One region of the Hathewaya limosa genome, then DNA from elsewhere that is predicted to be linked to it. Evidence: riboswitches for the same ligand, from Rfam matches in the RefSeq annotation. Region 1 holds a riboswitch; the other holds the start of a gene.
What was found. A riboswitch is a leader RNA that binds a small molecule or an ion and turns the genes downstream of it on or off. The one in region 1 is predicted to bind S-adenosylmethionine.
Positions count from the first base shown of each region.

Region 1 (6,297 bases):
CTTGTATTTTTTTATCTAAATTTTTAATGTATAAGATTTTTCTAAAGAAATACAAATTTTTTTAGCCATATTCATGATAAAACTTAATCTAATACTTCTAGAATAAAAAGGTTCCGAATTATTATAGGAATCAACAACTGCTACTATGGATAGGTTACCTACAGGAGGTAAATATTTTCCTACGCCTTTTCCAGGACATATGGGGTAATCTCTAATTATTATGTTACCTATATCTTCATCATCACTTAAACAAGCATCTATTCCTATAATGTTATGATTGGGATATTCATTATTTATATAGTTTAAGTTTTCTTCTAAATTTAAGGCGTGAATAGGTTTGTTTAAGGAGCCAAATACTTTTAGAGGAAACTTTCGATCTATCAATAGAGAACCTACTAATGGACCTAAACAATCACCTATGCATCTATCAGTGCCTATACATACTATTATAGTTTTTTCATCTATGGTTTTTTTTAAAGATTCAACTAGTGTATTTATACAGCGTTCATTTAAATAGTTAATACAAGTTTTATCCACAAGGCACCTCCTAAATATAGCAGAGTTTTAAAGGATAGTATATAATATTACACTAATAAAAATATGTGAATGAAAGATTAAATATGAAGAAGGTGTAAAAAAACATATTAATTTTTAGTAAAAAGGAGTATTATAAAGAAAATATAAGTATAAAGAAAGTAATCTTCTTAAATAAGGAGAAAACGACTTGAAATAAGAACCGTAAAAATGTATACTACTTCTTGTCGGAAATACACGACAACAAAACATAATAAGTAGTATTAAATAGGGATGAGTTCCCGAGTGGCCAAAGGGGGCAGACTGTAAATCTGTTGCGTTTCGCTTCGATGGTTCGAATCCATCCTCATCCACCATTATTTTAATACTTATGCTGGCATGGCTCAATTGGCAGAGCAGCTGACTTGTAATCAGCAGGTTGTAGGTTCAATTCCTATTGCCAGCTCCAATTTGGAGGAGTTCCCGAGTGGCCAAAGGGGGCAGACTGTAAATCTGTTGCGTCTCGCTTCGATGGTTCGAATCCATCTTCCTCCACCATTTTAAAAATAGAATATGTTTTGTGCTGGCATGGCTCAATTGGCAGAGCAGCTGACTTGTAATCAGCAGGTTGTAGGTTCGATTCCTATTGCCAGCTCCATTTTTGGAGGAGTTCCCGAGTGGCCAAAGGGGGCAGACTGTAAATCTGTTGCGTTTCGCTTCGATGGTTCGAATCCATCTTCCTCCACCATTTTAAAAAAATATATTTTGTGCTGACATGGCTCAATTGGCAGAGCAGCTGACTTGTAATCAGCAGGTTGTAGGTTCGATTCCTATTGTCAGCTCCATTTTTGGATGAGTTCCCGAGTGGCCAAAGGGGGCAGACTGTAAATCTGTTGCGTTTCGCTTCGATGGTTCGAATCCATCTTCATCCACCAAGGACATGTTTTCATGTCCTTTTATTTTTTATCATTTAAATGTTTCTATTGACCATGTAATAAGATTATGCTATGATGAAGTTATAATGTAAATATAAAAAAATAAAAAATTAAATAAAATGCTCTTATCAAGAGAGGTGGAGGGAAAAGGGCCCTGTGAAACCCGGCAACCAGTGTATAAACACTAAGGTGCCAATTCCTGCAGAATTTTATATCTGCAAGATAAGAGGTGGTAGATATTAACAACCTCTTCTTATTGAAGGGGTTTTTTTATTAGGAAAAAAGGCCATGCTCTAGAAAAGATAAACATTTTGGAGGGAGAATAATATGAGAAAGTTATTTACATCAGAGTCAGTTACAGAAGGACATCCAGATAAAATATGTGATCAAATTTCAGATGCTATTTTAGATGCTATTTTAGAAAAAGATCCTCAAGGTAGAGTTGCGTGTGAGACAACTTGTACAACTGGTGTTGTTTCAGTAATGGGGGAAATTACTACTAATTGTTATGTTGATATTCCTAAAGTTGTAAGAAAGACTGTAAGTGAAATAGGATATACAAGAGCTAAATATGGATTTGATGCAGAAACTTGTGCTGTTATGACATCTATTGATGAACAATCACAAGATATTGCTATGGGCGTAGACGAAGCTTTAGAATCTAAAGAGGGTAAAATGGATACAATAGAAGCTATTGGTGCTGGAGATCAAGGTATGATGTTTGGATATGCATCAAATGAAACAGCAGAATATATGCCACTTCCAATATCACTTGCTCATAAGTTAGCTTTAAGATTATCACAAGTTAGGAAAAATGGAACATTAGGATATTTAAGACCTGATGGAAAAACTCAGGTAACAGTAGAATATGAAGGTGATAAACCTGTTAGAATAGATACAATTGTTATTTCAACTCAACACGGTCCTGATGTTACTCGTGAACAAATTGAAGCTGATTTAATAAAATATGTAATTAAAGAAATAGTTCCTGAGGAATTATTGGATGGAAATACAAGATATTTAATAAATCCAACAGGAAGATTTGTAATTGGTGGACCACAAGGTGATACAGGATTAACAGGAAGAAAGATTATAGTAGATACTTATGGTGGAGCTGGAAGACATGGTGGCGGTGCTTTTTCAGGTAAAGATCCAACAAAGGTAGATAGATCTGCAGCATATGCAGCAAGATGGGTTGCTAAAAATTTAGTTGCAGCTGGTATTGCTGATAAATTAGAAATTCAGTTAGCTTATGCTATAGGAGTTGCTAAGCCAGTATCTATTTGTGTTGAAACATTTGGAACAGGTAAGAAATCAGAAGAAGAGATTGTTGAAATAATTAATAAAGTATTTGATTTAAGACCGGCTGCTATAATTAAAGAACTAGATTTAAGAAGACCTATATATAGACAAACAGCAGCATATGGCCATTTTGGAAGAATAGATGTTGATCTTCCTTGGGAAAGATTAGATAAAGTAGAGAAAATTAAAGAATTAATGTAATTAAATATTTTATAAAGGACACGATTACTCATTTATTTGGATAATCGTGTTTTCTAATTTTATATAAATTTTATGTTATAATTTAATAATAAGAGTTATAAAAAAGTATGGGAGAGATTTTATGTTTGAAATTATAGGTATAATAGAATCGATAATTTTTAAAAATGAAGAAAATGAATATACAGTAGCTAAATTAAAGGATGAAAAAGATGAACTTGTAACTATAGTTGGAACAATACCTTTTGTGAATGAAGGCCAAAATGTAAAAGTTACAGGTGAATGGAATGTTCATCCTAACTTTGGTAAACAGTTAAAAGTTAATTCATGTGAAGAAATTATACCTAAAACTTTAACAGGGATTGAAAAATATTTGGCTTCAGGCATAATTTCTGGAATAGGTCCTGTTACAGCAAAAAAAATAGTCTCACATTTTAAAGAAGAGACCTTAGATGTCTTAGATAATGATATTGATAGATTAGCCGAAATTGAAGGTATTGGGAAGAAAAAGATTAAATTAATATATGAATCATATTCTAGGCAAAGAGAATGTAGGAATATAATGATTTTTCTTCAACCTTACGGAATGACAGCTAATCAGTGTGTAAAAGTTTATAATAAATATGGGATTAGTGGAATAGATATAATAAAACAAAATCCATATAAGTTAGTAGAGGATATAGTAGGGGTAGGCTTTAAGACTGCAGATAAAATAGCACTAAATTTAGGAATAGAAAAAAATTCTCCTTATCGAATAAAAAGTGGAATAAAGTACTTGGTAAATGAATTTTGTTTGTTGGGAAATACTTATATGCCAATGGGTGAATTGATGGAAAAAGGAGAAAAGGTTCTTTGTGTAGATAAAGAAGAAATTGAAAAGGCTATTTTTGAAGTAACTATGGCTGGCAATATTAAAGTTGAAAATATAGATGAACAAGAATGTGTTTTTACAATACCTTATTATTATAGTGAATTATCTGTAACAAAAAAGATTTTAAGTCTAACTATGAGTTCTTATGATAAAGTTCATATTGATGTTGAAAAAGAAATAAAAAATTTTGAGAATGAAAATAATATTAAATTTGCTGTATCACAAAAAGAAGCCATTTGTGGGGCATTTGAAAATGGTATGGAAATAATAACTGGTGGTCCAGGAACAGGAAAGACTACTATAATTAATTGTATAATAAGAATATTTGAAGAATCAGGATTAAGTGTAGGTATGGCGGCTCCTACGGGAAGGGCAGCTAAAAGAATGACGGAAGCAACGGGTAGAGAAGCTAAAACTATTCATAGACTTTTAGAAATTGGATATAATGATGATGATAATATGCAGTTTTTGAAAAGTGAAGAGGATCCTTTAGAGTTTGATGTAATTATAGTAGATGAGGCATCTATGATAGATATTCTTTTAATGAACAATTTATTGAAGGCAGTTTCTTTAGGAACTAGAGTCATAATTGTGGGTGATGTAGACCAATTACCATCAGTAGGTCCAGGAAATGTACTTAGAGATCTAATAGAAAGTAAATGTGTAAATGTTGTTAGGCTAAAAGAAATTTTTAGGCAGGGAAAAGAAAGTATGATTGTCACTAATGCACATAAAATAAATAATTCAGAAATGCCTATTTTGAATAAAAAAGACAATGATTTTTATTTTTTAAGATGTGAGGACAGGGAAAAAATTTTAAATACAACTTTAGAACTTATACATAAGAGATTGCCTAAATTTAATGAAGCTTGGGATAATATGAAGGATATTCAAATTTTATCGCCAACAAGAAAAGGAGTTTTAGGTGTAGATAATTTAAATAAAGAATTACAAAATATATTAAATCCTAAATCAAAAGCTAAAAGAGAAAAAGAATTTAGGGATACCATTTTTAGAGTTGGGGATAAAGTTATGCAAATAAAAAATAACTATTCTTTAAAATGGGATAAAATAGATACAAAAGAAGAAGGTATAGGGGTTTACAATGGAGATATTGGATATATTTCTAAAATAGATGACGATGAAAATGTAATAGTTGTATTTGAAGATGATAGGATAGTTAAATATGAAAATACTTTCTTAGATGAATTAACTTTAGCATATGCAATTACTATTCATAAAAGTCAAGGAAGTGAATTCCCAGTAGTTATTATACCTATATTTATGGGACCTCCTATGTTGATGAATAAGAATTTATTATATACAGGGATTACTAGAGCCAAGAAATTAGCAGTTTTAGTGGGTTCCCAAAAAGCGTTAAAGTTTATGGTTACAAATGATAGAAGTTTTGAAAGGTATTCCGCCCTTAAATGGAGGATAACAAATATTATAGAGGATTTTTAAAAAACAGAATAAAATTTTAAAAATATGGATATAGTCTAAGATGAAACATATCTCAAATTATTAGAGGAGAATATGGAAAAGTTAAATTTTTTAATTAATTCAATCTTAGACTTAATTTATTTTAAAGAAGGGTTTTGTTTAAGTTGTGGAAATGAGCTTTTTACAGAAAAATTATTATGTAATGATTGTATAAAACGATTAAATTTATGCGTAGAAAAATTTAATATAGGAGAACATAAAGAAATTAAATGTTACACATGTTCAATATATTCTAAAACTATTAAAAAACTAATACTAAAGTTAAAATATAAAAATGGTTTTTCACAAGGAGAATTATTGAGTTCTTATATATATAGGTTAGTTTTAAGAGAAAAATTAAATTTTGATATGATAACATTTGTACCGTCTTCTAGAAAAAGAAAACGAGAAAGAGGATATAATCAATCTGAAATACTTGCTAAAAATTTAAGCAAACATATGAATATAAAATGTTATAAATTATTAATAAAAAATAAAGATACAAAGGATCAAATTGGATTAAATGAAGACCAAAGATGGGAAAATGTTAATGATGTATTTTGTATTAATTCCAAGTATAATCTAAAACAAAAGAAAATTTTAATTATAGATGATGTTATTACAACAGGTGCAACAGTTTATAATTGTAGTAAAGAATTGCTTAGAAATGGTGCAAGTGAAGTTATTGTAATAGGTGTTGCAAGAAATATATAATATATCCTCATAGAATTATATTATAGCATAAATTGAATAAAAAATCATATGTCCTATAATAGGGCGTTACTATAAAAGAGTATGAAAATAGAAGAGTGAGAGGCATAATTTTATTTAATTTTCTGTAAATTACTTCAAAACTAATTGTTATTTTATTAATTTCATTATAAAATGTATACAACAACAAAATAAAACCCAAAAAATTTAATTAAACTAATGCAAAGTTTTAGTTTAAGAGAGGGGCTGTGAAATATGGAAGTTAAAATAATTGGTAAAAACATC
Region 1 is NZ_JAUSWN010000001.1:124,247-130,543, forward strand. It holds gene yyaC (spore protease YyaC) at 16-537, opposite strand; tRNA gene QOZ93_RS00565 (tRNA-Tyr) at 806-890, shown strand; tRNA gene QOZ93_RS00570 (tRNA-Thr) at 907-982, shown strand; tRNA gene QOZ93_RS00575 (tRNA-Tyr) at 987-1,071, shown strand; tRNA gene QOZ93_RS00580 (tRNA-Thr) at 1,096-1,171, shown strand; tRNA gene QOZ93_RS00585 (tRNA-Tyr) at 1,177-1,261, shown strand; tRNA gene QOZ93_RS00590 (tRNA-Thr) at 1,283-1,358, shown strand; tRNA gene QOZ93_RS00595 (tRNA-Tyr) at 1,364-1,448, shown strand; SAM riboswitch class I at 1,571-1,677, shown strand; gene metK (methionine adenosyltransferase) at 1,776-2,951, shown strand; gene recD2 (SF1B family DNA helicase RecD2) at 3,073-5,283, shown strand; gene QOZ93_RS00610 (ComF family protein) at 5,356-6,015, shown strand; gene hpf (ribosome hibernation-promoting factor, HPF/YfiA family) at 6,268-6,297, shown strand, end outside.

Region 2 (6,297 bases), on a different contig from region 1:
TTAGTACCACATCCTACTAAAGTTATAGTTAATAAAAGTGTTGAGATTAAAGCTACGATTTTTTTCATATAAATTCCTCCTAAAATTTTATCTTTTATCAAATTTTTTTGTAAAATAGTTTCCTGTGCTCTGAATGATTTGCACTAGAATTATTAAAACAACTATAGTTATTAAAATTATTTCATTGTTATATCTCATATAACCTTCTCTTATGGCGTAATCACCAATACCTTCACCTCCTATAGCACCAGCCATAGCAGAATATCCTATTATGTTTATAATTGTTAAAGTTATTCCAGATATAAGGGAAGGCAATGCTTCTTTTAACATAACCTTAAATATAATTTCAAAATTATTGGCACCCATAGAAAGAGCTGCTTCAATGAGCCCATATGGAACTTCACCTAATGATGTATCTATGATTCTAGCTACAAAAGGAGTAGCGGCTATAGAAAGTGGAACAATTGCGGCTGTAGACCCAATAGTAGTGCCAACTAATATTTTAGATATAGGAAATAGTGCTACAATTAAAATAATAAAAGGTACTGATCTAAAGATATTTACAATAGTATCTAAAATTTTATTTATTCTAGAGTTTTCTAATATATGTCCTTTAGAAGTAACCCGCAAAATTATTCCTAAAGGTAATCCTAGAATCAGAGAAAATAAGGTTGATATAGATACCATATATAAGGTTTGTAGTAATGGCTTTGGTATAGAATATAAGATTTCTAAAATGTTTTTCATGTTAATCACCTCTTTTTTTAACAAATTTTTTATGAATATAATTTAGAATTTTGTATATTATTATTTTTAGTTTGGCAAGTTATTAGAAAATGTTTTGATGTTTTGCTTTTAGGATTAGTAAATACATCTGAAACATATCCATCTTCTGCAATGATTCCTGATTCTAAGACTGCTATTTTATTACAAAGTTTTTCTATAACGTCCATTTCATGTGTGATAACTATTATAGTAATATTAAGTTCTTTATTTATTTTTTTTAAAAGTTTTATTATAGAATCTGTTGTAATAGGATCTAATGCTGAAGTTGCTTCATCGCAAAGAAGGATTTTAGGATTGTTAGCAAGGGCACGAGCAATTCCTACTCTTTGTTTTTCACCTCCAGATAAATTTGATGGATACATGTCTTTTTTGTCTTTTAAATTAACTAAATCTAAAAGTCCTAAAACTTTATTCTCTATATCTTTTTTAGATAGCTTAGAAAGTTTTAGAGGAAAGGCTATATTTTCGTATATTGTGGAGTTCATAAGCAAATTAAAGTGTTGAAAAATCATTCCTATTTTTTTTCTTACACTTCTTAAATTTTTTTTAGGTAATTTATTTATATCAAAATAATCAGTGCTTTCCTCATATAGATTTTTTATTAATATTTCACCTGAAGTAGGTGATTCTAATGCATTTATACATCTTAAAAGAGATGATTTGCCTGCGCCACTTAATCCCATTATTCCAAAAATGTCTCCTTCTTTTATATGTAAGTTAATGTTTTTTAAAGCCTCAATTGAAGTATTTTTATGAGTATATACTTTGCTTAATTTTTTAATTTGAATCATAGGTTTATATCTCCTTTATAATAAAATTTGAAAATAAAAAAACCTCTTTGAAGAAGAGGTTTAAAAAAGTTTCTCATCTTCGGGTAATAAAATTACCACTCTGGAATTAGCACCTTACATAAAATATGTTGGTTGCTGGGTTTCATAGGGCCAGTCCCTCCACCTCTCTTGATAAGGGTAATATTAAATTTTTAGTAAAGTTCATTAATTTTTTTATGTAATAAAAAAATCCTCTTAAAAGATAAGAGGATGAATTATCGTTTTCTCTTATCTTTGGATAACAAGGTTATCACTCTGGAATTAGCACCTTGCATTAAATATGCGGGTTGCCGGGCATCATAGGGCCAGTCCCTCAGCCACTCTTAATAAGAGTCTTTATTAAATTAGTTTATATTATAATTGTTAAAAATTATTCTGTCAATAAATATTTTAAAAATTTAATTATTTAAATAACCATTGACTAAATTGCGATAATTAATTACAATTTAAAATGATAGTCATTATCATTGAAGGAAGGGAAAGTTATATGTTCAATAAAAGATTAATTGAGATGGCACGTGAGTCTAAAAAGTGGATTTTTTCAACGGTGTTTATGAATTGGATAAGCCTACTTTTAAATATAGTTATGATTATGAGTCTTGGATTTTATTTAGAGAATTTATATAAAAATTCAGTAACTAAAGAGCAAGGTATTCTTGTGTTTTGTGTTGTAATTGTAGCTATAATAGGAAGATATATTTGTGACTATAAGGCTACAAAATCGTCTTATAAAGCTTCAGCTAATGCTCGTATTAAACTTAGAAATAATGTTTACAGTAAATTAATATCATTAGGCGTTCATTACAATGATAAAATTTCTTCTTCAGAAATAGTACAAGTAGCAGTCGAAGGAATAGAACAATTAGAAGTGTATTTTGGAAGATATTTACCACAGTTTTTTTATAGTATGATAGCACCTTTAACATTATTTATAGTATTGTCTTTTATAAGCATTAAAACATCAGTAATATTAATTTTAAGTGTACCATTAATTCCAATTTCAATTGTACTTGTAATGAAACTAGCTAAAAAGCTTTTGAGGAAATATTGGGGTATTTATATAAACCTAGGAGATTCATTTTTAGAGAATCTTCAAGGTTTAACAACGCTTAAAATATATAGTAGAGATGAAGACAAAAATAGAGAGATGAACCAAGAAGCAGAGAATTTTAGAAATATAACAATGAAAGTTTTGTCCATGCAATTAAATTCTATAACTGTTATGGATTTGATAGCATTCGGAGGAAGTGCTTTAGGAATAATAATCTGCCTTATGGAAGCACAAAAAGGTAATATAAGTTTTGGGGGAGTATTTTCTATAATCTTATTATCATCAGAATTTTTTATTCCAGTAAGACAACTAGGTTCATTTTTCCATGTAGCTATGAATGGTATTGCTGCATCAGAAAAGATTTTTAAAATAATTGATCTTGAAGAGAAGTTATATAAAGATAATAAAATTATAGGTTTTTGTAACAACAATATAGAATTAAAAAATGTAAATTTTTCTTATGAAAAAAATAGAAAGATTTTAAAAAATGTTTCCATAAGTATAAAGGATAAGAATTTAACTGCATTGGTTGGAACATCGGGATGTGGTAAAAGTACGATAGTAAGTTTAATAATGGGGTTATTTAAAGAGTACGATGGAAGTATAACTATGGGAGAACAGGATTTAAAATTATTAGGAGATGAACAAAGATTTAATGATATAACTTTAGTTTCTCATAATAGTTATATATTTTCAGGGACTATAGAAGAAAATTTAAAAATGGGTAAAATGGATGCTACGGAAGATGAACTTATACAGGTTCTTAAAAAAGTAAATTTATATGACTTTGTATATTCTATGCCTAAAAAGTTAAAAAGTGAGATTAAGGACTCAGGAGCAAATTTATCTGGTGGACAAAGGCAACGTTTGGCCTTGGCAAGAGCTTTATTGCATAATAGTAGGGTGTATATATTTGATGAGGCTACTTCTAATATTGATGTAGAAAGTGAAAATAAGATTATGGAAATAGTTTATGAACTTTCAAAAATTAAGAATGTTATAGTTATATCACATAGACTTTATAATATTAAAGATGCGGATAACATATATGTTATGGAAAATGGTGAAATTATAGAACAAGGAATGCATAAAGAATTAATGGATAATGAAAAAGTATATAGTAAATTAGTTAATGAACAAGAAGAATTAGAATGTATAGGGGAGGAAAATTATGCGTAGATCAGGTATGACTATAATGGGTAAATTAATAGGATTATTAAAACCTCTATTACATATAATGTTTATAACTATTACAATGGGGGTATTAGGTTTTTTAAGTTCTATTTTTATAACCATATATGGAGGAAAAGGCATATTAAATATAATGGGTTTATATAAAGATACGACCTTAAAAAATATTTTTATAGTTATTATTACTTGTGGATTATTAAGAGGAGTACTACGATATTTAGAACAATATTCAGGACACTATATAGCTTTTAAATTATTAGCTTTATTAAGAGATAAGGTTTTTAAAAAATTAAGAGAATTGAGTCCGGCTAAATTGGATGGTGAAGAAAAAGGAAATTTAATTTCTATTATAACCAGTGATATCGAATTATTAGAAGTATTTTATGCACACACTATAGCACCTATATGTATAGGTTTTTTAACATCCTTGATAATGGTAATATATATTTCCAAAATTAATATAAGTTTAGGTATAGTTGCATTATTTGCCTATATTATAATAGGTTTTTTTATTCCATATTACACATCAAAATTAGGAAAGGAAAGTGGAATAAGTTATAGAAATTCCTTTGGGAAAATGAATAGTTTTGTTTTGGATTCATTAAAAGGAATAAGAGAAATATTATTTTTTAATATGGGTAAAAAGCGATTAGAAGAAATAGATAAACGTGGACAAGAGTTGAATGATCAGTTACAAACTATAAAAAAACATGAGGGTATAGTACGAGGACTCACGGATTCTATAATTGTTAGTTTTATAGGAATTATGCTATTTGTAGGTAGTAGATTATATTTAAGAGGAATTATAGGATTTCATGAAATGATAATTGCTATTATAGCTCTTGCTAGTTCTTTTGGACCTGTAGTTGTGCTTAGTAATTTATCAAACAATTTATTGAATACTTTAGCAGCAGGAGATAGGGTGTTAAATTTATTAGAGGAAAAACCTGTAGTAGAAGAAAATAAAATGGGAAGAACAGTAGAGTTTAATAAATTAGAGGTAAAAGATGTATTTTTTAAATACGATAAAGAAAATATTTTAGAAAATATAAATATGGAGATAAATAAAGGAGAAGTCGTTGGATTAATTGGAGAAAGTGGATGTGGTAAAAGTACACTTTTAAAATTGCTTATGAGATTTTGGGATGTAAGTAAGGGCAAAATTGAAATTTCAAGTACAAATCTTAAATATGTAAACAGTAAATCTTTAAGAAATCTAGAAAGTTTAGTAACACAGGATACTTTTTTATTTAATGATAGTATTTTAGAAAATATAAGAATATGCAAAAAAGATGCTACTTTAGAAGAGGTAAAGGAAGCTGCTAAAAAAGCATCTATTGATGGGTTTATCGAAAGTTTAGAGAATGGATATGATACCAAAGTGGGAGAACTTGGTGATAGACTATCTGGTGGTGAGAGACAAAGATTGGGTCTTGCTAGAGCATTTTTACATGATGGTGATTTAATACTGTTAGATGAACCAACTAGTAATTTAGATAGTTTAAATGAAAAAGTAATTTTAAAATCTTTAAAAGAAAATTCAGGCAATAAAACAATAGTTATAGTATCTCATAGGGCATCTACAGTCAATATTGCAGATAAGATATATAAGGTGGAAGATAAAAATATTAGCCTACAAGTTTGATAATATAATTATATAGGCAATTGACCTAATATCTTGAGGTGTTGGAAGAAGTAAGGCAATATATTTTAAAGATTGATATGATATAACATTAGAGTTATTAGAAATCATATAAAATATTAAAATTTTTATGTATTAAGAGACATATATTAGATTATTATTGTTAAATTTTTTAATAACATATTTACAATAATAAAATTATGTCTCTATTTTTTATGTAAATATATTAGATTAATATAAAGATAATTTATAAATTTATATCAATATATAGTTAAATAAAGTAATTAGTTTAAAAATATGGTAAAATTAATATAAGAATTTATTTAAATATATATATGAATTTAAAAGTTCAACATCTATAGGAGGGATGTTATGGGGAATGTACATGAAATAAGTATTTATGATGACTTAAACGAAAAAATGCTATTACAGATTGATGATAATATAAAAAATTCAGGTGAATATGATCTAAGATGCTTGTTCATAGATGAAAGTATTCCATATAGTAATAAAGTCATATATGCTGAAACTTTAATTAATCTTATAATTGGTTATTTGAATAATAATATTACATATAAAAGTGTAATGGATTATATTAAAAAACATAAAATAATACATTATTATAATGTATTTATAATAAAGATGAACTTTGTAGTCAAGGAAGAAATTGTTAATATATATAAACTTAAAAAATTTTGTGAAAAACTTTTATATACAGGTACACATAGTGAAGAGGTGAAATTAGGAATAAGTTTGGTTAGATTTTGCTATTTAAAAAATATAGAACAAATTAAAGG
Region 2 is NZ_JAUSWN010000019.1:30,846-37,142, reverse strand. It holds gene QOZ93_RS10835 (MetQ/NlpA family ABC transporter substrate-binding protein) at 1-68, opposite strand, end outside; gene QOZ93_RS10830 (methionine ABC transporter permease) at 88-747, opposite strand; gene QOZ93_RS10825 (methionine ABC transporter ATP-binding protein) at 777-1,577, opposite strand; SAM riboswitch class I at 1,648-1,755, opposite strand; SAM riboswitch class I at 1,842-1,949, opposite strand; gene QOZ93_RS10820 (ABC transporter ATP-binding protein/permease) at 2,104-3,846, shown strand; gene QOZ93_RS10815 (amino acid ABC transporter ATP-binding/permease protein) at 3,839-5,503, shown strand; gene QOZ93_RS10810 (HIRAN domain-containing protein) at 5,873-6,297, shown strand, end outside.
Region 2: linked by a shared signal. The riboswitch ahead of QOZ93_RS10825 (methionine ABC transporter ATP-binding protein) and the one ahead of metK (methionine adenosyltransferase) in region 1 are both predicted to bind S-adenosylmethionine.